One region of the Halobacillus sp. Marseille-Q1614 genome, then DNA from elsewhere that is predicted to be linked to it. Evidence: riboswitches for the same ligand, from Rfam matches in the RefSeq annotation. Region 1 holds a riboswitch; the other holds the start of a gene.
What was found. Region 1 has a riboswitch for S-adenosylmethionine ahead of metK (methionine adenosyltransferase). Riboswitches for the same ligand answer to the same signal wherever they lie in the genome.
Positions count from the first base shown of each region.

Region 2: another riboswitch for S-adenosylmethionine. It lies ahead of HUS26_RS13430 (acetoacetate--CoA ligase); the one in region 1 lies ahead of metK (methionine adenosyltransferase).

Region 1 covers NZ_CADDWH010000001.1:640,737-657,831, forward strand. Annotated here, with positions in the region: gene HUS26_RS03135 (ECF transporter S component) at 1-219, shown strand, start outside; gene HUS26_RS03140 (TspO/MBR family protein) at 272-760, opposite strand; gene HUS26_RS03145 (hypothetical protein) at 770-1,141, opposite strand; gene HUS26_RS03150 (hotdog fold thioesterase) at 1,164-1,559, opposite strand; gene HUS26_RS03155 (1,4-dihydroxy-2-naphthoate polyprenyltransferase) at 1,763-2,704, opposite strand; gene HUS26_RS03160 (isochorismate synthase MenF) at 2,920-4,311, shown strand; gene menD (2-succinyl-5-enolpyruvyl-6-hydroxy-3-cyclohexene-1-carboxylic-acid synthase) at 4,311-6,041, shown strand; gene menH (2-succinyl-6-hydroxy-2,4-cyclohexadiene-1-carboxylate synthase) at 6,047-6,847, shown strand; gene menB (1,4-dihydroxy-2-naphthoyl-CoA synthase) at 6,884-7,702, shown strand; gene HUS26_RS03180 (o-succinylbenzoate--CoA ligase) at 7,812-9,275, shown strand; gene menC (o-succinylbenzoate synthase) at 9,277-10,371, shown strand; gene HUS26_RS03190 (hypothetical protein) at 10,451-11,206, shown strand; gene HUS26_RS03195 (hydrolase) at 11,268-11,603, shown strand; gene ytkD (RNA deprotection pyrophosphohydrolase) at 11,749-12,219, shown strand; gene pckA (phosphoenolpyruvate carboxykinase (ATP)) at 12,285-13,877, opposite strand; gene HUS26_RS03210 (thiol-disulfide oxidoreductase DCC family protein) at 14,042-14,422, shown strand; SAM riboswitch class I at 14,483-14,594, shown strand; gene metK (methionine adenosyltransferase) at 14,770-15,972, shown strand; gene HUS26_RS03220 (gamma carbonic anhydrase family protein) at 16,027-16,539, opposite strand; gene HUS26_RS03225 (alpha/beta hydrolase) at 16,601-17,095, shown strand, end outside.
Region 2 covers NZ_CADDWH010000001.1:2,702,873-2,707,355, forward strand. Annotated here, with positions in the region: gene HUS26_RS13415 (cbb3-type cytochrome c oxidase subunit I) at 1-402, opposite strand, end outside; gene HUS26_RS13420 (cytochrome c oxidase subunit II) at 417-878, opposite strand; gene HUS26_RS13425 (cytochrome c oxidase subunit 2A) at 892-1,041, opposite strand; SAM riboswitch class I at 1,293-1,397, shown strand; SAM riboswitch class I at 1,463-1,569, shown strand; gene HUS26_RS13430 (acetoacetate--CoA ligase) at 1,636-3,579, shown strand; gene HUS26_RS13435 (thiolase family protein) at 3,579-4,483, shown strand, end outside.

The DNA of each region.
Region 1 (17,095 bases):
ATGAGTATTCTTAATTACTTCGTCATTCTTCCTGCTTACGCCTGGTTTATGGGATGGGAGACAATGAGCGCACAGGTAAAGTGGGGCACAATTTTAGTTGGAATTCTTCCGTTTAATTTGCTTAAAGGTATTATTGCAGGATCACTGTTCATTCCTGTTTTTATTAAATTAAAACCTTGGTTTCAACAGAAGGTGTGGCAGAGGTCATCGGCTGCCTAAGAAAAGAGCTGTCCGGCTCGGCTGGACAGCTCTTTTTTGATTGCCTTTTTGATTAGTAAAACATCGTTTCTGCTGGATTCATTCGATAGATGGTAAAAGCTAAGAAGGTGGCGAAACTGCTCCATAAAATGTAAGGTACGAGCAAAAGACTGCAAAGCTTACTGACCTTCCACAAAAGAACGGATAACATAACAGAAGTGATCGAGACAAAAATACAGTCAATAAAAGCGAGCAGCAGGTCCTTTTGTTCAAACTGGAAAAAGCTGAACAGCTGATTGAGCAAATAATTCAGGATGAAAACTGTTATTAGAGAATTGGGCAGGCTGGAAAAGCTAATTTTCCAGACCGCAAAAGTTATTGAAAAAGCGATAAAGGTGAAAAGAATCATCCAAATGATTCCGATCGTACCGCCAGACGGGGTCCAAGCTGGTTTATCTAACTGGTTATACCAGTTTTCATCGATTGGAAAAAGAAAGCCTGCAAGGGAAAATGCTCCATAAATAAGAAGAAACACAGTAACAGCCTTAGGGACCTTTTTTATCATAAGATATTAAGACTGCTCTTCTGTTTCGTCTACATTGATTCGGGCAGTAGGCATAACCTCCAGTCTTTCTAGTGGAATTGGTTCTCCTGAGACCACGCTTTTGCCATAAGTCCCGTCTTCAATTCTTTGGAGAGCATCATTAATGTCAATTAATTTTTCCCTTGTCTGTTCATGTAACGTTTGTTCCTTTGCACGTTCATGCTGGAACGTTCCTAAATCGCCCGGATGGTCAGAGACGCTGGATAATTCCCCTTCATAGTCACTGGAAGAGTCCTCGTCAGCCTTCTCCTTCTGATATTTTTCTAAATCCTCTTCGGTTTCCTCTTTCATTTCTTCTAGTTTCTTCTTGAAATCTTGAATCTGCTTTTCTGATAACATATTTAAAACTCCTTTCCTGTCGTTAGGAGTTCTTCAGGGCTACTACTCCAATCGTACACCTGGAGGCTGAGATAAGATTATCTTCTTCATCGGTAATTGCAATTTCCCAGACCATCGTTGTTTTACCTAAATGAAGCGGTGTTGCTTTACCATAAACCTTGCCTCCCCGGACGCTTTTAACATGGTTAGCATTTATTTCAATCCCAAAGACTTGTTGTTTATCACTGTCTATATTTAAAAAAGCTCCGATGCTTGCGGCTGATTCTGCCAAAGCTGCGGAAGCACCTCCATGTAAAAAGCCCATCGGCTGATGCGTCCTTTTATCGACAGGCATACTCAGAGTCACCTCTGAAGGAGTCGCCTTAACAACTTCCATTCCTAACGATTCCATAAGTGTATTGTTCATTGAGATTTTCATGTGATCGCTCCTTTAATAATTCCCTTATGTATACAAATCAAACCTCCCCCTTTTTCCTCGTAATGGGTAGGGGAGCAGCGAGACTCCTGCTTAAAAAACGGACGATCCGAGACCCCGCAGAGTGGGTTTCTCAAGGAGGTTTGGACGATCGTCCGCTAAAAAGCGAGGTGATTCCCGCCCCATTAGTCCCCTTTTAAGTAGTGCTAGAGAGGTATAATTAACTGTAGCAGCAGGGAAATACCAAGCATCAGGCCGTATATAGTGTTTGTTTGGGCAGTCGCCTTCATCGCCGGCATCATTTCTAAAGGCTGGCTTTTCCCCATAAATCCTTTAACTGCCTGGTTTGCTTTTTTCAAACTTAGCAAAGTTATGAAGGACCAGACAGGCAGGCTGCCAATCAAGATATAGATTATTGTAAGAATGTAGGCTACTGCAAAAATAATAGTGAGAAAACGAATAGCCCCCTGGTGGCCGAACAGGATTGCAAGTGTTCTGCGACCATTCTCTGCATCGCCGACTCGGTCGCGGATATTGTTGGCAAGCAAGATCGCCCCTATGAAGATAGCGACTGGCAGGGAAATGAGAAGCACTGTCCAGTTAAGGCTTAACGTCTGGATAAAATAACTGATGCCAATAATAATCGGACCCATAAAAAAGCCGGCAGTTACTTCGCCAAATGGAGTATAGGCGATCGGGTAAGGTCCACCTGTATATAAGTACCCAAACAGCATGGATACCAGCCCGATAACGGCGATCCACCAGCTTGAAGAAGCACAGATGTAAAAGCCTAAAATGGCAGCAGTTACAAGACAGCCGTTGGCTAAAAGAAGCACGGTGCGCGGGCTTATTCCATCCCTTACAATCGCCCCTCCAATTCCAACTGAATTTTCGTTATCCAGTCCTTTGACATAATCGTAATATTCATTGAACATATTAGTAGCTATTTGTATAAGTATGGATGCTAGTAACATGGCCAAGAACAGCCCAAAATGGAATGTACCATCAAGGGCAGCTAATACAGATCCTATAAAAACAGGTACAAAAGCAGCGGTCAGGGTATGAGGACGCATTAATCTCCACCATACTTGAAAACCGTCCCGTTCATTCAAGGAAGCTTTCATATTTTGGTTAGGAACCGAGCTCATGGAGTTCATCTCCCTTGTAGTAATATAATATCAATTTAAGTTTAGGGAAAGGGTCCCCAAGTGTCAATCCTTGTAAGAATATGCTGGAAATAGTGAGGATTCCTTGAGTCCTGGACTGAAAGAGAATAAAATAGAAGAGGGTCTGCTTTTTTAAAGAGAATGATAATAGACCGATTAAATGAGAGCGTCCCTGGTTAGGGATGGGAGGAATCTTAATGCTTCATGTAAAAATACCTCAGATTGATGCAATCGTAGAGGAAGCAATAAACCGGGCGGCTCTAGAGGGAGAGCCGCAAATGATAAGTTATGTAGAACAAATCGATACAGCGGACAGCATCGCTTTCTTGGACAGAGCTAAGCAGGTCTCATCGCACCGTTTATATTGGAGAAGTGCAGATGAAGAATTTGTTTTAGCTGGTGCTGGTTCTGCAAAACGTGTCTATTCCGGAGACCAACATCGATTTAATGAAATTGAAGCGATGTGGACAGCCTTGCAGCAGAAGGCTCACGTTTACGATATGTTTAGTGAGAAGGGGACCGGTTTAGTAGCAATAGGCGGGTTCAGCTTCGATTCGAAGGAGGAAAAAGCTTTCCCGTGGGAGGCTTTCCCGGATAGTCAGATGACCATTCCCATGTATTTGCTTACTAACAAAGGGGACAGTTCCTTCTTAACAACAAACCTTTTGATTTTCAAAGAGGATCATAAACAGCAGATCCTTCATCAGATCAAGAGTGACAAGAACCATCTTCTACACGGAGAACGTACGGAGGTCCGCCTGCCGGTATGTACAAATACAAGCGAGATTCAGCCTGAAGAATGGAAGGACAGTGTAAAAAAAGCTACAGAAGATATAAAAAATGGCGAGCTGGAAAAAGTGGTCCTTGCTCGTGAGCTTCGTGTGGCGTTTAAAGAAGACGTTCAGCTGGCAGCCGTCATCGAGAAGCTGGCAGCTACTCAGCCAAACAGCTACATTTTTACAGTGGAAAGCGATGGTGAACATTTTATCGGCGCCACGCCTGAGCGGTTAGCGAAAGTAGATAATCAGCAGCTTGTATCCACTTGCCTGGCGGGTACAACCCCCCGCGGCAAAAATGATGAGGAAGACAAAAAGCTGGGACAGGCCCTGCTTGATGATCCTAAAAATTGCCAGGAGCACGAATTCGTCGTTCAAATGATCCGGCAGGCTGTGGAAGCGTGCTGTTACAATATCGATATTCCAGAGAAGCCGGTCCTTTATCCTTTGCGTAACCTTCAGCACTTATATACACCGGTTACCGCAACGCTAGAAGAGGGTTATACTTTATTGGATGTCGTCTCAAGGCTTCACCCAACACCGGCTCTCGGCGGAATGCCGCAGAAAAAATCGGTCGAATATATCCGCAATCATGAAGTGCTGAATCGCGGCTGGTATGCAGGACCGGTCGGCTGGTTTGATGGGCGCAATAATGGAGAGTTTGCCGTAGCTATTCGGTCAGCACTTATTCAAAAAGATGAAGCCTCATTATTTGCAGGGTGCGGAGTAGTAGAAGATTCTGACCCTGAAACAGAATACGATGAAACAGGGGTTAAATTAAAACCTATGCTGTCCGTCTTAGGGGGATACTGATGGAGCATGTACTAGACCTTTCGAGATATATCACACATTTTGCCGACCAGTTTGTAAGATCGGGGTTGGAGGATGCCGTCATTTCTCCGGGCTCACGTTCAACACCGTTGGCTTTGGCATTTCGTGAACATGAAGACATGAACACTTGGATTAATTTAGATGAAAGATCTGCTGCTTTTTTTGCTCTAGGATTGGCAAAAGCGAAGCAAAAACCGGTCATTTTAGTTTGCACTTCCGGTACAGCAGCAGCCAATTACTACCCTGCTATAGTGGAAGCATACTATAGCAGGGTTCCTTTGGTTGTTTTAACGGCAGACCGTCCACACGAGCTTCGGGACGTAGGAGCCTCGCAGGCTATTGAACAGCTGAACATGTATGGATCTTACGTGAAATGGTTCCATGATCTTGCGTTACCGGATCAAACCATGCTTTTTTATGCCCGTAAGCAGGCGGCGCGTGCTGTACAGGAGAGTACTTCCGGTCAGCAGGGGCCCGTTCATATCAATGTTCCGCTGCGTGAGCCGCTAGTCCCTGATTTTTCATTGGATGGACTTTGGAGTGAAGGTGCCCCATCACTTTCTGAACCGTTAAGTGGAGAAACAAAGTTAACAGAAGAACAAGTAAGAACCTTTAAAGAATTGCTTTTAAGCGATCAAAAAGGATTAATCGTATGCGGACCGCAAACGGATGCTGAATTAGCAGACTCACTGACCAACTTTGCTTCTAAAGCTGGCGTTCCTGTTTTTGCCGACCCTCTCTCCCGGTTAAGGACTGGGAAGCACGATAAACGAAATATCATTGAAAATTATGACGCCTTATTAAAAGGTGAGGAGATTAAGCATCAATTGCGTCCTGATTACATTATTCGTTTTGGGGCGATGCCTGTTTCTAAAGCTTATTTAAAATGGATTCAGCTGCATTCTTCTTCGATCAGCCATTATGTAGTGGATGAGCACAGCAGTTACCGCGAACCCGCTGGAGTATCGACTCAGTTCATCTGGTCCAATCCCCGTGTTTTTAGTGTTCAATTAGCAGGTAAGCTTGAAGAGGGCAGCAAGGAAAATGATTGGCTGAATACATGGCAGGAATTAAACATCCTCGCCAAAGAAGAGATGCTCCGAGAACCGTCAGAAGAGCTGAATGAAGGACACGCTGTAGTTTATTTGTCGGAAGCCATACCGGATGAATCGATTTTATTTATCGGCAACAGCATGCCGATTCGTGATGTAGACAGCTTTTTCATGTCTACTCCAAAGTCGGTCGAGCTGATGGCTAACCGCGGGGCTAATGGCATTGACGGCGTCGTTTCTTCGGCGATTGGAGCTGCTGCCAGCGGGAAGCCGGCGACATTATTAATAGGCGACGTTTCTTTTTTTCATGATATAAATGGATTGTTAGCTGCTAAACAACAGGACATTGACCTTACAATAGTAGTGATTAACAACGATGGCGGGGGAATCTTCTCCTATCTTCCAAAAGTAGGGGAGAGCGAACACTTTGAAGAGCTTTTTGGCACTCCGCTTGGTATTGATTTTAAACGGATAGTGGAAACCTACGGCGGAAATTTTCAAAGAGTAGCTAGCTGGGAAGATTATAAGAAAGCCTTATCCATCAGCTATAAAGAAAAAGGGCTTCAAGTGATTGAAGTTGTGACAAGCCGAACGACCCATGTAGAGTTTCATAAAGATCGCTGGAGAAATATCGAAGAGGCTGTTCGTTTAAGAAGGTGAAAAAGATGTATGTAAAAGTCCAAGATAAAAAGTATTGGGTTGAAGATTTCGGCGGGGAAGGCATACCTTTGCTTTTTCTACATGGATTTACGGGCAGTGGGGATACCTTTGACGAATCCATCTCTTTATTCACTGAAGATTGGCGGATGATCAAACTGGATATGCCAGGCCACCGGAAAACAGGCGAGATCGGATCAATAAGTATGGAACAATTTTGTGATGATCTGGCACTGATACTTAATGAATTGAATGTACCGAAAGTCTGCCTGATCGGTTATTCAATGGGAGGGCGTGCTGCTCTCTCTTTTACTTTCTTATATCCTGAACTTGTAGAAAAACTCGTTTTAGAGAGCTCTTCACCAGGGCTGTCTGTAACTGAGGAACAGATGGCCCGGCAGGCAAAGGATCAGACACTTATCGACATGCTTCATAAGGATGGACTGAAAAGCTTTGTAAACCTCTGGGAAAACCTCCCCCTTTTTCATACGCAAAAGTCCCTGCCAGAAGAGGTACAGGACCGGGTAAGAACCGAACGGCTGAGCCACACGGCCGCAGGTCTGGCTCAATCGCTGGCGGGTATGGGGACAGGCAGGCAGCCTTCCTGGTGGGATAAGCTTCCCGAGCTGTCAGTAGATGTTCTGCTTATCACGGGATGTGAGGATGAGAAGTTCCTAAGGATCAATGAAGAGATGGAAAAGTTAACCCTGAAAGTTCGCGTTTATAAAATCCGTGAAGCCGGGCACGCTGTACATGTAGAGAAGCCAGAGATTTTCGCTGAAATTGTAGAAGAATTCATGTTACAATAAACATTGTGTAATAAAGCACGTTGGGAGGAAAAGGTAATGAAGTATAATTGGGTTTCAGAACGTACGTATGATGACATTTTGTACGAAACTTTTGAAGGAATTGCAAGAATTACAATAAACAGACCAGAAGTAAGGAATGCTTTTCGTCCGCAGACGGTTCAGGAATTAATTGACGCATTTGCTTATGCGCGTGACGATTCCAAAATCGGTGTAATCGTACTAGCAGGGGCTGGAGACGCTGCTTTCTGCTCAGGTGGAGACCAGAGCGTACGAGGCCACGGCGGCTATGTAGGCGACGATAAGATTCCTCGTTTAAACGTATTGGACCTACAGCGTCTGATTCGTGTTATTCCTAAGCCGGTTGTAGCAGAAGTTTCCGGCTACGCGATTGGCGGAGGTCATGTACTACATATTGTTTGTGACTTAACCATCGCAGCGGACAACGCGATCTTCGGGCAGACAGGACCGAAAGTAGGGAGCTTTGATGCCGGTTACGGTGCCGGGCTGCTTGCTCGTATCGTAGGTCATAAGAAAGCCAGGGAGATCTGGTACTTATGCCGCCAGTACAATGCTCAGGAAGCTCTGGATATGGGACTGGTAAACACAGTCGTACCTCTTGAACAACTTGAAGATGAGGTTGTGCAGTGGGGCCGTGAGATGCTTGAGAAATCTCCAACTGCTCTTCGTTTCTTAAAAGCTTCCTTCAATGCGGATACAGATGGTTTAGCCGGGCTGCAGCAGATGGGCGGAGACGCTACACTGTTATACTATACAACGGATGAAGCGAAAGAAGGCCGTGATTCCTTTAAAGAAAAACGCAAGCCTAATTTCGATCAGTTCCCAAGATTCCCTTAATAAGCTAGCAATACTATTATTCAAGGTATTGTTATGCCACAGCGTACAAAAAGGACTGCCCTTTAGGGTTAGTCCTTTTTATTAGAGAACATTTAAAGGTGGGACAATCATGGAGATTCCTCATTGGCTTGAGAAACAGGCAGATTTGCAGCCTGGTAGGCCTGCAATTGAATTAGAAGATGGATCCGTACTTACCTTTCTTGAATTAAGAAATCAAAGCAGGAAGACCGCTTACGGTTTAATTGAATGCGGAGTTAAAAAAGGGGACCACATTGCGATACTGGCCGCCAATCATGTGCAGTATGCGGTACTTGTGCATGCCGTCAGCTACATTGGAGCAGTCGCTGTCTGTTTAAATACGCGGTTAACAGTCAATGATCTCATGTTTCAAGTGAATGATGCGGACGTGAGTCATCTTGCAGCGGATCACGATCAGATGGAAAAAGCTAATCAGATTAAAGATGGCATACAGGATCCTCTTACTCTCTATTCCCTGGAGGATATGCCTCAAAGTGATAAAACTTATCCGCTTCACGAATTTTTAAAATTAGATGATGTATTTACGATGATGTTTACCTCTGGTACCACAGGCCGTCCGAAAGCCGTGATGCACACGTACGGCAACCACTGGTTCAGCGCAATTGGATCTTCGTTAAACCTCGGACTGCATTCAAATGACAAGTGGCTAGTCTGCCTTCCTGTCTTTCACGTTGGCGGCTTTTCTTTAATTATGAAAAATATGATTTATGGGATGCCCATCGTGCTTCTTAAAGGGTTTGATCAGGAAAAAGTGATCGATCAGATATTAAATAAAGGGGTTACTTTAATTTCCATAGTCACCGTAATGCTTCAAAGGCTGTTAAGCAGTAACCTCAAAGAATTCCCCCCACATTTCAGAGGCGCGCTGCTTGGTGGGGGCCCAGTGCCTGTACCGCTCCTTGAAGAAGCCAAAGAAAGAAGGCTTCCTGTTTTTCAGTCCTTCGGAATGACGGAGACAAGTTCACAGATCTCTACATTAAGCCCGGATGACGCCTTTAGAAAAATTGGCTCGGCTGGAAAAGCACTAGGCACGGCCAGCTTAAAGATTATGACTAAAGGAAGAGAAGTACCGGCAGATCAGGTCGGTGAAATTTTTGTGAAAGGTCCGATGGTTACTCGAGGTTATTATAATCATCCTCTAGTATCGTCTGATTATCTGGCTACAGGAGACTTAGGCTACCTGGATGATGACGGTTTTTTATATGTCGTCGACCGCGTGAAGGATATGATTATATCAGGCGGGGAAAATATATATCCGGCAGAAATAGAAAGCGTGCTGCAGGGAATGACTCAAGTGTTAGAGGTCGCCGTTACCGGCCTGCCACATGAGAAGTGGGGAGAAGCACCCGCCGCCTTTATCGTCCTGAAGCCAGGAGTAAGTCTTACTTCCAAAGAAGTGCTGGATTTCTGTAAAGACAAGCTAGCCAGCTACAAGTTCCCTCGAGCAGTCTACTTTATTGATGAACTGCCGAGAAATGCATCTAACAAATTAGTAAGAAGAAAACTCCCTGAATATATACAGGAGAGGGATTAATATGAATATCAAAGAAGTAAGGCTTATCCAGGTTGAAATGCCGTTAAAAAAGCCGTTTGTTACACATCAGGGGACTCTGGAAAAACGGCCGGTTATCGTAGTCGAAGCAAAAGATCATATTGGATTAAGCGGCTGGGGAGAAGTTACGGCTTTTCCTTCTCCTTTTTACACTTCCGAAACGATCCAGACGGCGAGGCATGTTCTAAGTAATTTTTTAATTCCAGCAGTAAAAGGTTTAAAAAAGCCAGAGCAGTTTCATAAAGCCGTGTCTTTTGTAAAAGGACATCCGATGGCAAAAGCCGGCCTTGAAGGAGCGCTTTGGGACTTAGCTGCCAAGCAGCAAAATGTAAGTTTAAGCTGTCTGGTTGGAGGAGTGAAAGAAGAAGTGGAAGCAGGGGCTGTGATCAGCTTGAGCAGCTATACAGCGGAAGAAATTGATTCCTTATTAGATGAGGGGTACACCCGTTTTAAGCTGAAAGTTGAAAAAGGCAAGGAAAGAGAAATGATTTTATCTGTCCGGGAGACGCATCCAGATCTTCCTCTTATGATCGATGCCAACGGGATGTATGAGGAAGAGAATTTGGAAGAAGTCGTGAAACTTGATGACCTCGGTCTGTTAATGATTGAACAGCCCTTTCCATCAGGAGACTTTTATTTGCATCAGCAGGCTCAGAAGCAAATGAAGACACCTCTCTGCTTAGATGAATCTATCCAAAGCTATGAAGATGCAAAACAGGCCATCGCCCTTGGAAGCTGCCGGATTATGAATATTAAGATCAGCCGGATTGGCGGCTTGTCTGCTGCCATTCACGTTCATGATCTATGCCAATCCCATAACATTCCAGTCTGGTGCGGCGGTATGGTCGAAACAGGCATATCGAAAGCTCACAACCTTGCGCTCGCCTCGCTGCCTAACTTCCAATATCCTGGCGACCTGTCCGGTTCGCTGCGTTATTTTGAGAAAGATATTATTAATCCTTACTTTGAAGTAAATAACGGAATGATGCAGGTCCCTCATGGAAAAGGGATAGGTGTTTCTATAAATAAAGAAGTGTTACGCAGCTTCACAAAGCAGGAAGATCGCTTTACGTTATAAGGCAGCCCTTTTTGACAATTTCGAGCTTGAATCATACACTTAAAAACAGAAGATTTGAATGACGGGCAGAGGTGACATAATGGTTTCATTAACAAGGGATGAAGAAGTTTTTCTAAGTGAGAATTTTAAATATTTTTTAGACTCAACACCATCTGAAGATATATTAGGTGTGGTTAAAGGAGAGGTTTTGCAGAACAAAAAAGGAGTTCAGGAAACCCTCGATGAGATTCATGCGTATATGGAGTCCGAGTTCTTTTTAACGACGGCATCTGTTTTATCTAAACGCTATGCGAACTTTATCGCTACGATTCCGTTGGCTTCGATGACACTTTTTAATAAGTTCCCTAATATGAACCTCGACAATGTGGAACTTATAAGAGTGGATGAGAAGAAAAAGTGGCTGCCGCGTCTGCACCTGCTGTCTAAAGTGGTGACTCAGCCGGTTGACCAAACGCGGGAGCAGTGGATGAGAGAAGAGCTGGACCATCTATTTAAAGAAATTGTGCGTCCAGTATTTCTGCATATCAATCACTTGACCCGCCTATCCATGGACGTCATGTGGGAAAATATTTCTGTTTATATGTTTCGGCTGTATGAAAGGCAGTTGGCCGAATGGTATTCAGCGGAAGAAACAGAACGGATGAAGCAGGATTTCTACTATATCGTCAGAGATCTGCCGGGTGAAACGTTTGGGACGAGTCATAATCCTTTTACCTACTTTCTGGAACAGCCCAAATTGGAAACAGGAGCAAGACAGAGGAAATGCTGCTGTTTATCACACAGGCTCCATACAGACAGTGATTACTGCAAGGTTTGTCCAAAGAGATTTAAATGATGGAAAAGCCGTAATAAAACCTTCTTTGTTTGTAAAACCTACAGCTAAGGAGGTTTTTTTTATGAGTAAGAAACCATATTATGTGAATATCGGAACGAAAGAAATATCAATCAACCATGATGGAAATAATGATGATTTTATTATTTATGCAGATGAATACGATCTGCTGCTGCTGAGAGAGATATTTGATGAGATTGACAATGCGGACACCCGCTCGTTCTATCGTGCTCATATTCCTTTTCAACCGTATCATCAGGATATGGATAATGATGAATATGATGATGGCATGAAAGGCGCTTTTCGAATGATCTACGAACTTGGCGATGAAAAAACGAAAAATCATATTACTGAAATGGGTGTTTTGGAAGATTTAAAAAACGAAGAGCCGCTTCAATAAGGAAGCGGCTTTCCTTATAATTAAGCCTCATTTAATAAATTACGGCTTTTTCAGGAGTTTTTATTACTCTTCGCTTATGATACGATTTAAAATAGAGGAAAGTATTAAAAATACATAACTTCGTATTAAAGGCAGATGATCTTACGTGAAGACTTTTTATGATTTTTATCGAAACCAAGTAAAACTATCCTTTGAGGACCATCCGTTTTCAACGGCTCCAAAGCATGTATGGGTTATTTGCCGATTTCAAGATCAATGGCTGTTAACTAAGCATAAAGATAGAGGTCTGGAATTCCCGGGAGGCAAAGTGGAAAAAGGCGAAACAGCAGAGCAGGCAGCACTAAGAGAAGTTTTCGAGGAAACGGGTGCCTACGTAGATAAATTAAACTACATCGGGCAATATTACGTATCCGGTAAAGGCGGGACGATTATTAAAAATGTCTATTACGCCTATATCGAAAAGCTGGAAGATCAGCCTCATTATTATGAAACAGAGGGACCGGTATTGTTAAGCCGGCTGCCGGACAGCCTGAAAGAAAATAAACTGTACAGCTTTATGATGAAGGATGAAGTACTCCCTCAATGTTTAAAAATAATAGAAGAGAAGTACTTATAAAAGAAATAAGCCGTGCTGTTATCAGCACGGCTTTATCTATATATGAGGAGATGAGGATACGTTAATTATGATCTTCCAAATAAAGGTCCAGCATCTTTAATTTCATGGCTGGCTATCGTGAACTGCTTGAAATTCTCATGGAACTTAGAAGCAAGTTCATGTGCTTTTTCATCATAGGCGGCTGTATCTTTCCAGGCCTTTCTTGGAATAAGCACTTCATCAGGCACTCCCGGGCAGTGAGTTGGAATTTCAAGACCAAATACTGGATCTGTATATGTTTCAGTAGATTTCAGTTCGCCTTCAAGGGCAGCATGAACCATCGATCTTGTGTGAGATAGGTTCATTCTCTTTCCTTGGCCAAAAGCTCCACCTGTCCAGCCTGTATTCACTAAATATACTTCACTATTGAATTGGTCAATTTTTTCTCCCAGCATTTCCGCATAAACGGAAGGTGCTAATGGAAGGAAAGGCGAACCAAAACAAGTCGAGAAGGTAGCCTGCGGTGAAGTAACCCCGCGTTCGGTTCCAGCCAGCTTACTCGTATAGCCGCTTAGGAAGTGGTACATCGCTTGTTCTTTAGATAACCTGCTGATCGGAGGCAGCACCCCGGTAGCATCTGCTGTTAGAAAAATAATGGTTCTCGGGTGGCCTGCTACGCTGGGTACCACTGTGTTCTTAATATGATTCAGTGGATAAGCGGCCCTTGTATTTTCGGTTAATGTCGTATTTTCATAATCGGGCTTATGAGAATAAGGGTCAAGAAGGACATTTTCCAGTACGGCGCCAAAACGAATGGCGTTATAGATCTGAGGTTCTTTTTCCTCAGAAAGGTTGATACATTTCGCGTAACATCCGCCTTCAATGTTCGAAACGCCATAGTTGGACCATGCGTGTTCATCATCACCGATCAACCTTCTGTTAGGATCGGCAGAAAGAGTCGTTTTTCCTGTTCCTGATAAACCGAAGAATAATCCTACATCCCCTTCACTTCCGACATTGGCCGAACAGTGCATAGGAAGGACGTTCTTCTGCGGCAGGAGAAAGTTCATAACTGAGAAGATAGATTTTTTAATTTCTCCAGCATATTCGGTTCCCCCGATGAGGACGATCCGATGTTTAAAGGAAATCAAAATAAACGCTTCTGAATTCGTTCCATCCGTTTCGGGATTTGCTTTAAAGGTTGGAGCTGAAATAACAGAGAATTCCGCTTCATGTTCGTTGAGATCTTCGCTGTCCGGGCGGATAAACATTTGATGAGCAAACAGGTTATGCCAGGCGAACTCATTGATGACTTGGATAGGAAGTCTGTATCGTTCATCAGCACCGGCAAACCCTTTAAAGACGAACACTTCGTCTTTTCCTTTTAAATAGTCCAAAACCTTGTGGTATAAATTAACGAACACATCTTCATCAATCGGGCGATTGGTTTTCCCCCAATTCACATAATGAGAAGAATCGTCATCTTTTACGATAAACTTATCGTTAGGGGAACGACCCGTATAAGCACCCGTCGTAGCCTGAATTGCACCACTATTTGTCAGCGTTCCTTCTTTGCGAGATAGTATTTTTTCAACTAATAGAGGAACGGATAAATGGTGATGGACATTTGGTTGGGTTAGTAATTGGTTAAGCTCAGACATTTGATTAATCGTACTCATATGTGTCTACCCGCCTTTACTGTAAATATTTTAAATGGAGCCAATGGTCAACTTTGAAATAAAGTATAACACATTAGAATTAATAATCCATACTAATTTAAAAAATGCTTATTTTTTATTTTATTCATTACTGGGATATAATGTTATTGAGGGGATGTGAAATGATGAGCAAAGTGAAAATATTATTTGATGAAGATTGTTATCTGTGCCAGCAGACGAAAAGTATCCTTCAGCCGCTCGATTGGTTTCGGAAAATGGAGTGGCAGCCTCTTCAACAGTTTGCGGAAGAATATAAGATTTCTGCAAGCAGTGTAAGAACCCTTAAGAAAGAAATTCACGTCATCACCCATAAAAATGAAGTGAAGCGGGGATTTGCGGCATTACAGTACTTATTACTGCGAATGCCGACGCTGTTTACTCTCGGCCTCCTCATTAATATTCCTGGTGTTTCACTTATCGGCCATCCTCTCTATAAAGGGATCGCAAGAAACCGCTACAATATCTTCAAGAAACAGTGTATTAATGGGTCGTGCTCCATTTCATAAACCTGGAATATTAATTGACATGTATGCTCTATTTCGATACTATTAGTCCGAACGGATACTCTCTTATCCAGAGCTGGTGGAGGGACAGGCCCTATGAAACCCGGCAACCCGTCATTCACTTGGCATGGTGCTAACCTGAAGCAAAGTCATACGTGGCTTTGGACGATAAGAGCGAAAGGAAACAGCACCTTTCCTCGAGTGTAGGAAGGGTTTTTTCTTTTTAAAAGCACATATCGATACCCACAAAATTCTGTTTGTTAAGAATTTTTACGTTTATAAACTTCTAAAAGATACGGGTAAAGAGTTCCGTCGAATCTTTGTACTTAACAGAAGGAGGAGTTTACAGAATGCCTGCCAACCGCCGGTTATTCACATCAGAATCTGTCACAGAGGGTCACCCGGACAAAATCTGTGATCAGATTTCAGATTCAATATTAGATGAAATATTAAAAAACGATCCCAATGCACGGGTAGCTTGTGAAACTACCGTCACTACAGGGCTTGTTCTAGTATCAGGAGAAATCAGCACAAGTACTTATGTGGACATTCCAGCCATCGTCCGCCAGACGATTAAAGACATCGGCTACACGAGAGCCAAATATGGTTTCGATGCAGATACCTGTGCTGTATTAACGGCTATTGATGAGCAATCCCCTGATATTGCAGGAGGAGTTGACGTCTCATTAGAATCCAGGGAAGGCAAGATGAGCGATAAAGAACTCGAAGCCATCGGAGCCGGAGACCAAGGGTTAATGTTCGGTTTTGCCAATAATGAAACTGAAGAATTAATGCCTCTTCCAATTTCCCTCGCTCACAAGCTGGCCAAGCGCCTCTCAGATGTTCGCAATGATGGAACTCTGGATTACCTGCGTCCGGATGGAAAAACTCAGGTAACTATAGAATATGACGAAAATGACAAGCCCATTCGTGTAGATACAATTGTAATATCTACTCAGCACGCTGAAGAGGTCACACTGGAACAAATCCAGAAAGATCTTCATGAGCAAGTGATTGTTCCGGTTGTACCGTCTCAACTCATTGATGATAAGACGAAATACTTTATTAATCCAACAGGCCGTTTCGTAATTGGAGGTCCTCAAGGGGATGCAGGCTTAACCGGACGTAAGATCATTGTAGACACTTATGGAGGCTATGCCCGTCACGGCGGAGGCGCATTCAGCGGTAAGGACGCGACGAAAGTTGACCGTTCAGCTGCTTATGCGGCTCGTTATGTTGCTAAGAATATCGTAGCTGCCGGATTAGCTGATTCATGTGAAGTTCAGCTTGCCTATGCTATTGGAGTGGCACAGCCTGTTTCCATTTCTATTAATACAAATGGAACAGGTCAAGTAGAAGAAGAGAAGCTGGTAGAAGTTGTACGTGAACTGTTCGATCTTCGTCCAGCCGGCATTATTAAAATGCTTGATCTTCGCCGTCCGATCTACCGCCAAACTGCTGCTTACGGCCATTTCGGACGTACAGATGTAGAGTTCCCTTGGGAAAGAACAGATAAAGCGGAGCAGTTAAAAGATCGCTTAGGCCTTAACTAGAGTCCGCGAAAAGAAGAAAAGCCGTTACCCGAATAAAGGGTAACGGCTTTTTATTTAGCTCTGAAGTTTTTTATAAGCTTGTCCTTTTTCTACATAAGATTTCCTGATTCGGTCCAGCTCTTTGTAATCTTCTGCTGTTAACTCTCTTACAACTTTGGCGGGCCGGCCTAACGCAAGGGTGCGCGGAGGGATCTTTTTACCAGGAGGTACAAGGCTTCCCGCTCCGATAAACGCCTGTTCTCCAATTTCAGCTCCGTCTAGTATTAAAGAACCCATTCCAATAAGCGCATTCTTTTTTATATGGGCGGAATGCAGGGTCACCTGATGGCCGACCGTTACTCCATCTTCAATAATCAGCGGGCGGTTCGGGCTCTGGTGCAGCATGCTTAAATCCTGTATGTTCACCTGGCGTCCGATTCTTACAGGGGCCACGTCTCCCCGAATGACGGTTTTAAACCATATGCTTGATTCTTCATCAATACTTACTTCTCCCGTAATGACAGCATCCTCTGCAACAAATACAGAAGAATCAATTTGCGGGAATTTTCCATTATATTCGCAAATCATCGATATCCCCCTTATAATAATAGGTAGTTTTAGTATAGCAAATGGCAGGGGGAACGATTAAATGTTGCGTCCAAAAGCAACGGTTATTATTGTTCATGGCGCTTTTGAACATTCAAAGCGCTACTCTCATGTGATCGAAAGACTGGAGCAGGACGGTTATCGTGTGATTACTGGCGATCTGCCGGGTCAGGGCGAGTCAGAAGGGAAAAGAGGACACATCAAGTCTTTTGATGATTATCTACATAAAGTTATGGAATGGATAAATGAAGCTGAAGATGAAATCCCCTTATTTGTACTAGGCCACAGCATGGGCGGTTTGATTGTTATAAGGTTCATGCAAAAATTGCAGCCTCATCTGGATGGGGTTATTTTGTCTTCTCCGGCACTTGGACTCGGGCAGAGAGCTTCAAAACCTATGGAGATTGCAGGTAGAGTTTTAAACAAAGTGTGTCCGGGTCTGCTCGTATCATCACCTGTAAAGCCGGAGATGGTGACAAATAATCCTGAGGTTATTGAAAGCTATCAAACAGATGAACTCATGCTCAAAAAGGTGTCC
Region 2 (4,483 bases), 2.1 Mb from region 1:
TGTATATAAGACAGATGCTTCATTTAATACAATCAACGTCGCGGCCAATACTGTCCCAAATACCATGAGACCGAATCCCGTCCAGGCAAGCTTGCGGACTTTAGGAAGCAGCCCTCCAAATGAATAAGAAAGGTTGGCATATTGATAACCGATCGTAAAAGTCGTAGAAAACACGAGAAGCAGTAATATCCCATGGGCGGTTAACACTTGATAATAATTGAACCAGGACGGAAGGAGAAGAATCTCAGCGCGCTCCAGTCCCTGCAGCAATCCTAAAACACCGCCAATTAGAAGTGCCACAAATGATACGGAAAAATAGGATAATGAAACCTTCGCGTCTTGCGGGTTTACACCGAGACCTTTTGTCTTTTGAATGATCGTTTTACGTAATGCACTTTCCATTTTTGGTCCCCCCTTTACTGCACATTAATGGTAGTTGACATCATCTGATGGCCTACTCCGCAATATTCATTACATAACACAAGAAACTCACCTGGCTTGTTGAATGTATGGGTGATTTTTTGGATGTGCCCAGGCATAACCATGGCATTTAAATTGGTTCCTGCGACTTGAAATCCATGAGTTACATCTGGAGTGGCCATCGTAAAGGTAACCTTCGACCCAGCGGGAATTTCAATTTTATTAGGAGTAAACTGAAACGCCTGTAAAACCATCACGACTTCATATTCGTTCTCCCCAATTTGCTTAATACCGGGTTGATCAAATGGAGCAGTTTCCGTTACTTTTTGCGGATTTATTGTTTCTTTATGGCTCGGCGGCCCCATTCCCATCGCAAATGTTTGATAGCCGATAATTACCATAAAAACAACAAGCAGCCCGATACTTAGTGTCATCCAAATCTCTTCCAGCCGATGCATCGTCTCTCCCCCTCTATACTCTTGCCATATAGATCCAAAATACGGCTACCCAGACAATAACGATTACGGCTCCTACAACCCCAACTGAAAACAACGTCCCCTTAAATGAATCCTCTGCCTTAGGATTTGTTGGGTTAACCTTTGATGACTGCCTCTCTGTCATGATCTTCTCCCCTTTCCGTTTTCCTATATCTTAATTTTAAAGGGCAGGGTCGACGCACGCAGTGAGGCTCATCACTAATCAGATTTTTTTAATGGATGATTTTACGACAAAAAAATCGGCTGTTTCTTTAAGTCATACGCCGGCTTTGTCGAAGAAAATGGTTCATGTAATTTTCAGAGATTTCTAAAGAAATCCATTGACGAAAAAGAATTTAACTGCTATGATCACAAATAACTTAATAAACGACGAAATTCTTATCCAGAGAGGTGGAGGGACTGGCCCTGTGAAACCCGGCAACCGCTATATTTATAGCAAGGTGCCAAATCCTACTGAGCAAAGGCTCAGGAAGATAAGAGAATAAATACATCTCTTGAACCTCTCTATTTATAAAAAATAGAGAGGTTTTTTAATTAAATATTGATTCTTATCCAGAGAGGCAGAGGGACTGGCCCGTTGACGCCCGGCAACCTTCAGGCAATCGTCTGAAAAGGTGCTAATTCCTGCAGGAGAAATCCTGGAAGATAAGAAGAGTGTTTCAGCTCTCTTCTTATTTTTGAAGAGAGCTTTTTCTATAGGACGAAAGGAGCTTTATCCATGACGATATCAATTACACCTGAGCGTTCCTCCTTACTATGGGAGCCGCCCGAGGAAGGTATAAACCATTCACATATAAAAGCATTTGCTGATTTCGCAGATCAGCCGCTTTTTCCATATGAACGACTGCACCGCTGGTCCATTTCCCGCTTAGATGAATTCTGGTCGAAGGTTTGGGACTATGCCGGAGTTATCGGTGAAAAAGGAGGCAGCGTCTATACCCCTGCCTCCTCCATGCCGGATGCGCAGTGGTTTCCAAATGCACAGCTGAATTTTGCCGAAAACCTGCTGCGTGGATCTCTCGATCGAACTGTTGCTTATGAAGCAAATGAAAATGGAGTCAGCAGCCGAATTACATTAGGAGAACTAAAAGAAGCTGTCGCTAAGGCGCAGCAAGGACTGAAAAACTTAGGTGTGAAAAAAGGAGACTGTGTCGCCGGGATTACAACTAACGATATCCAGGGGCTCACCGCCTTGATTGCCACTGCTTCTTTAGGAGCGATATGGACGTCCTGCTCTCCGGACTTTGGCACGAAAGGAATCTTGGATCGTATCGGGCAGGTGCAGCCTAAAGTATTAATAGCCTCCCTTCAGTATCAATACAAAGAAAAGCCTTTTAACATTAGAGAAAAAGTTAAAGAAACCGCGGAGAATCTCGAAGGTTTAACTGCCGTTATTACGTTAAGTGGAGAATTGGATGTTCCCGGCACAGAAACTTTAACGTGGGACAACCTTTGCAGCAATAACGCATCAGAACCATTATTTACACCAACAGCTTTTAACGACCCATTGTACATTTTATATACATCCGGCACAACGGGGCTTCCAAAAGCTATCGTCCATTCTGCCGGCGGCACGCTTCTTCAACACGTAAAAGAACACCAGCTGCACTGCGACGTTCAAAAGGATGATGTGCTTTTCTGGTACACCAACACCGCATGGATGATGTATCCGTGGCTGGTGTCCGGATTAGCCAGTGGAGCCGCTCTGCTTTTATATGACGGATCCCCTGTAAGATCAGACAACCTCTCTCACCTGTGGGATATAGCGGATGAAGTCGGAGTGACGCATTTCGGCACAAGTCCAAAATATTTAGAGACACTCGCTAAATCCAGCATTCAATTAAAAGATTCGCATTCGCTCTCAAGACTAAAAAGCATTTTGTCCTGCGGGGCTCCGCTTGCACCCGAGCAGTACGACTGGGTCTATCAAACGATAAAAGAAGACTTCTTCCTCGCTTCTATTTCTGGCGGGACGGAAATCATCGGCTGCTTTGTGATGGGATCACCGGTTCACCCGGTAAAACGAGGCGAAATCGCCTGCAAAGCATTAGGAATGGCTGTCGACGCATTAGATGAGCGCGGCGCTTCTGTTTATGGAGAAAAGGCTGATCTAGTCTGTACCCAGCCGTTCCCAAGCATGCCGATTACCTTTTTCGGTGAAGGCGGGGATGAGCGTTACCGTAAGAGTTATTTTTCAAAGCGGCCAGGCATCTGGACACATGGAGATTTCGCCGAACAGACGATTGATGAGTCTTTCATTATCTACGGACGCGCGGATACAACTTTAAATCCAGGAGGCGTTCGAATCGGTACCGCGGAAATCTACCGGGCTGTTGATCATATTCAGGAAGTAGAAGACTCGATCGTGTTTGGGCTTCCAAAAGAGAATGATGAGGAAATCATCCTTTGCGTGGTAACAGATAAGTTGAGCGAAGAATTAGCTAAGAACATCCGCAAGAAAATCCGGGCGACGGCGTCACCAAGACATGTTCCGAAGCGAATTTATCAAGTCACAGACATTCCTCATACCATCAATGGCAAGAAAGTTGAAGGAGCTGCAAAAACTGCGGCCTTAGGAAAAACGGTAAGTAATGAAGCGTCTCTGAGAAATCCAGCGAGTTTACAGTCTTACCGCCAGATTACAGAAAAGGAGTTCGTGTAATGACTCGTAGACCTAGAGGGGCAATCATTGGAATTGGTGAATTAGAGCCCGTTCGTTATTCAACAGGAAAAACAACTTTAAGCTTAATTGCCGAATCTGTCCGTCTGGCCCTAAAGGACGCCGGCATTTCCAAACACGAGGTCGACGGTCTGCTCGTCGGTCCTCAAGTAGGTGAGACACCACAGCACGTGCCAGCGACAGTTTCGGAGTATTTAGGAATCGATCCCACCATGTCGAACGTCGTTGATCTTGGCGGGGCTTCCGGGCCGGGAATGATCTGGCGGGCAGCGGCTGCTATTGAAGCCGGGATGTGTGAGACTGTAGTCTGCGTCCTAGCCAATAAAAATGAAAAAGGCGAAACCTTACGCTCTCCAAACCGCAATCCGATCCGTGAATTTGATGTTCCGTTTGGAGCATCAGGTGCCAATACGTCTTATGCTCTATTAAAGCGTCAGCACATGGAAGAGTACGGATCTACACAAGAGCAGTTTGCCAGGATTGCCTACTGGGCGAGAAAAAATGCCCAAAATAATCCGAATGCGATCTTTTATGGAAAGCCGGCGGAGCTCGAAGACATTCTGGCTTCTCCGCTGATTTCAGATCCGCTTCATTTATTAGAAATCGTCATGCCGGTAGCCGGAGGTGCTGCCGTTGTAGTGACTTCAGAAGAGAAAGCAGCACGTGTCGGACAGCACAAGCCGATCTTTTTAAAAGGGGCCGGTGAAAAAATAACCCACCGCGCCGTAAGCCAGGCACCCTCAATCGATAAGCTGCCTTTCAGCTACTGCATTCCAAAGGCGCTAAAGCAGGCGGAGACAAGCATTGAAGATATCGATCTTTTCTCTTTATACGACTGCTACACAAGCGTCGTTGCTGTTCAGCTTGAAAGCGCAGGGCTTTGCGC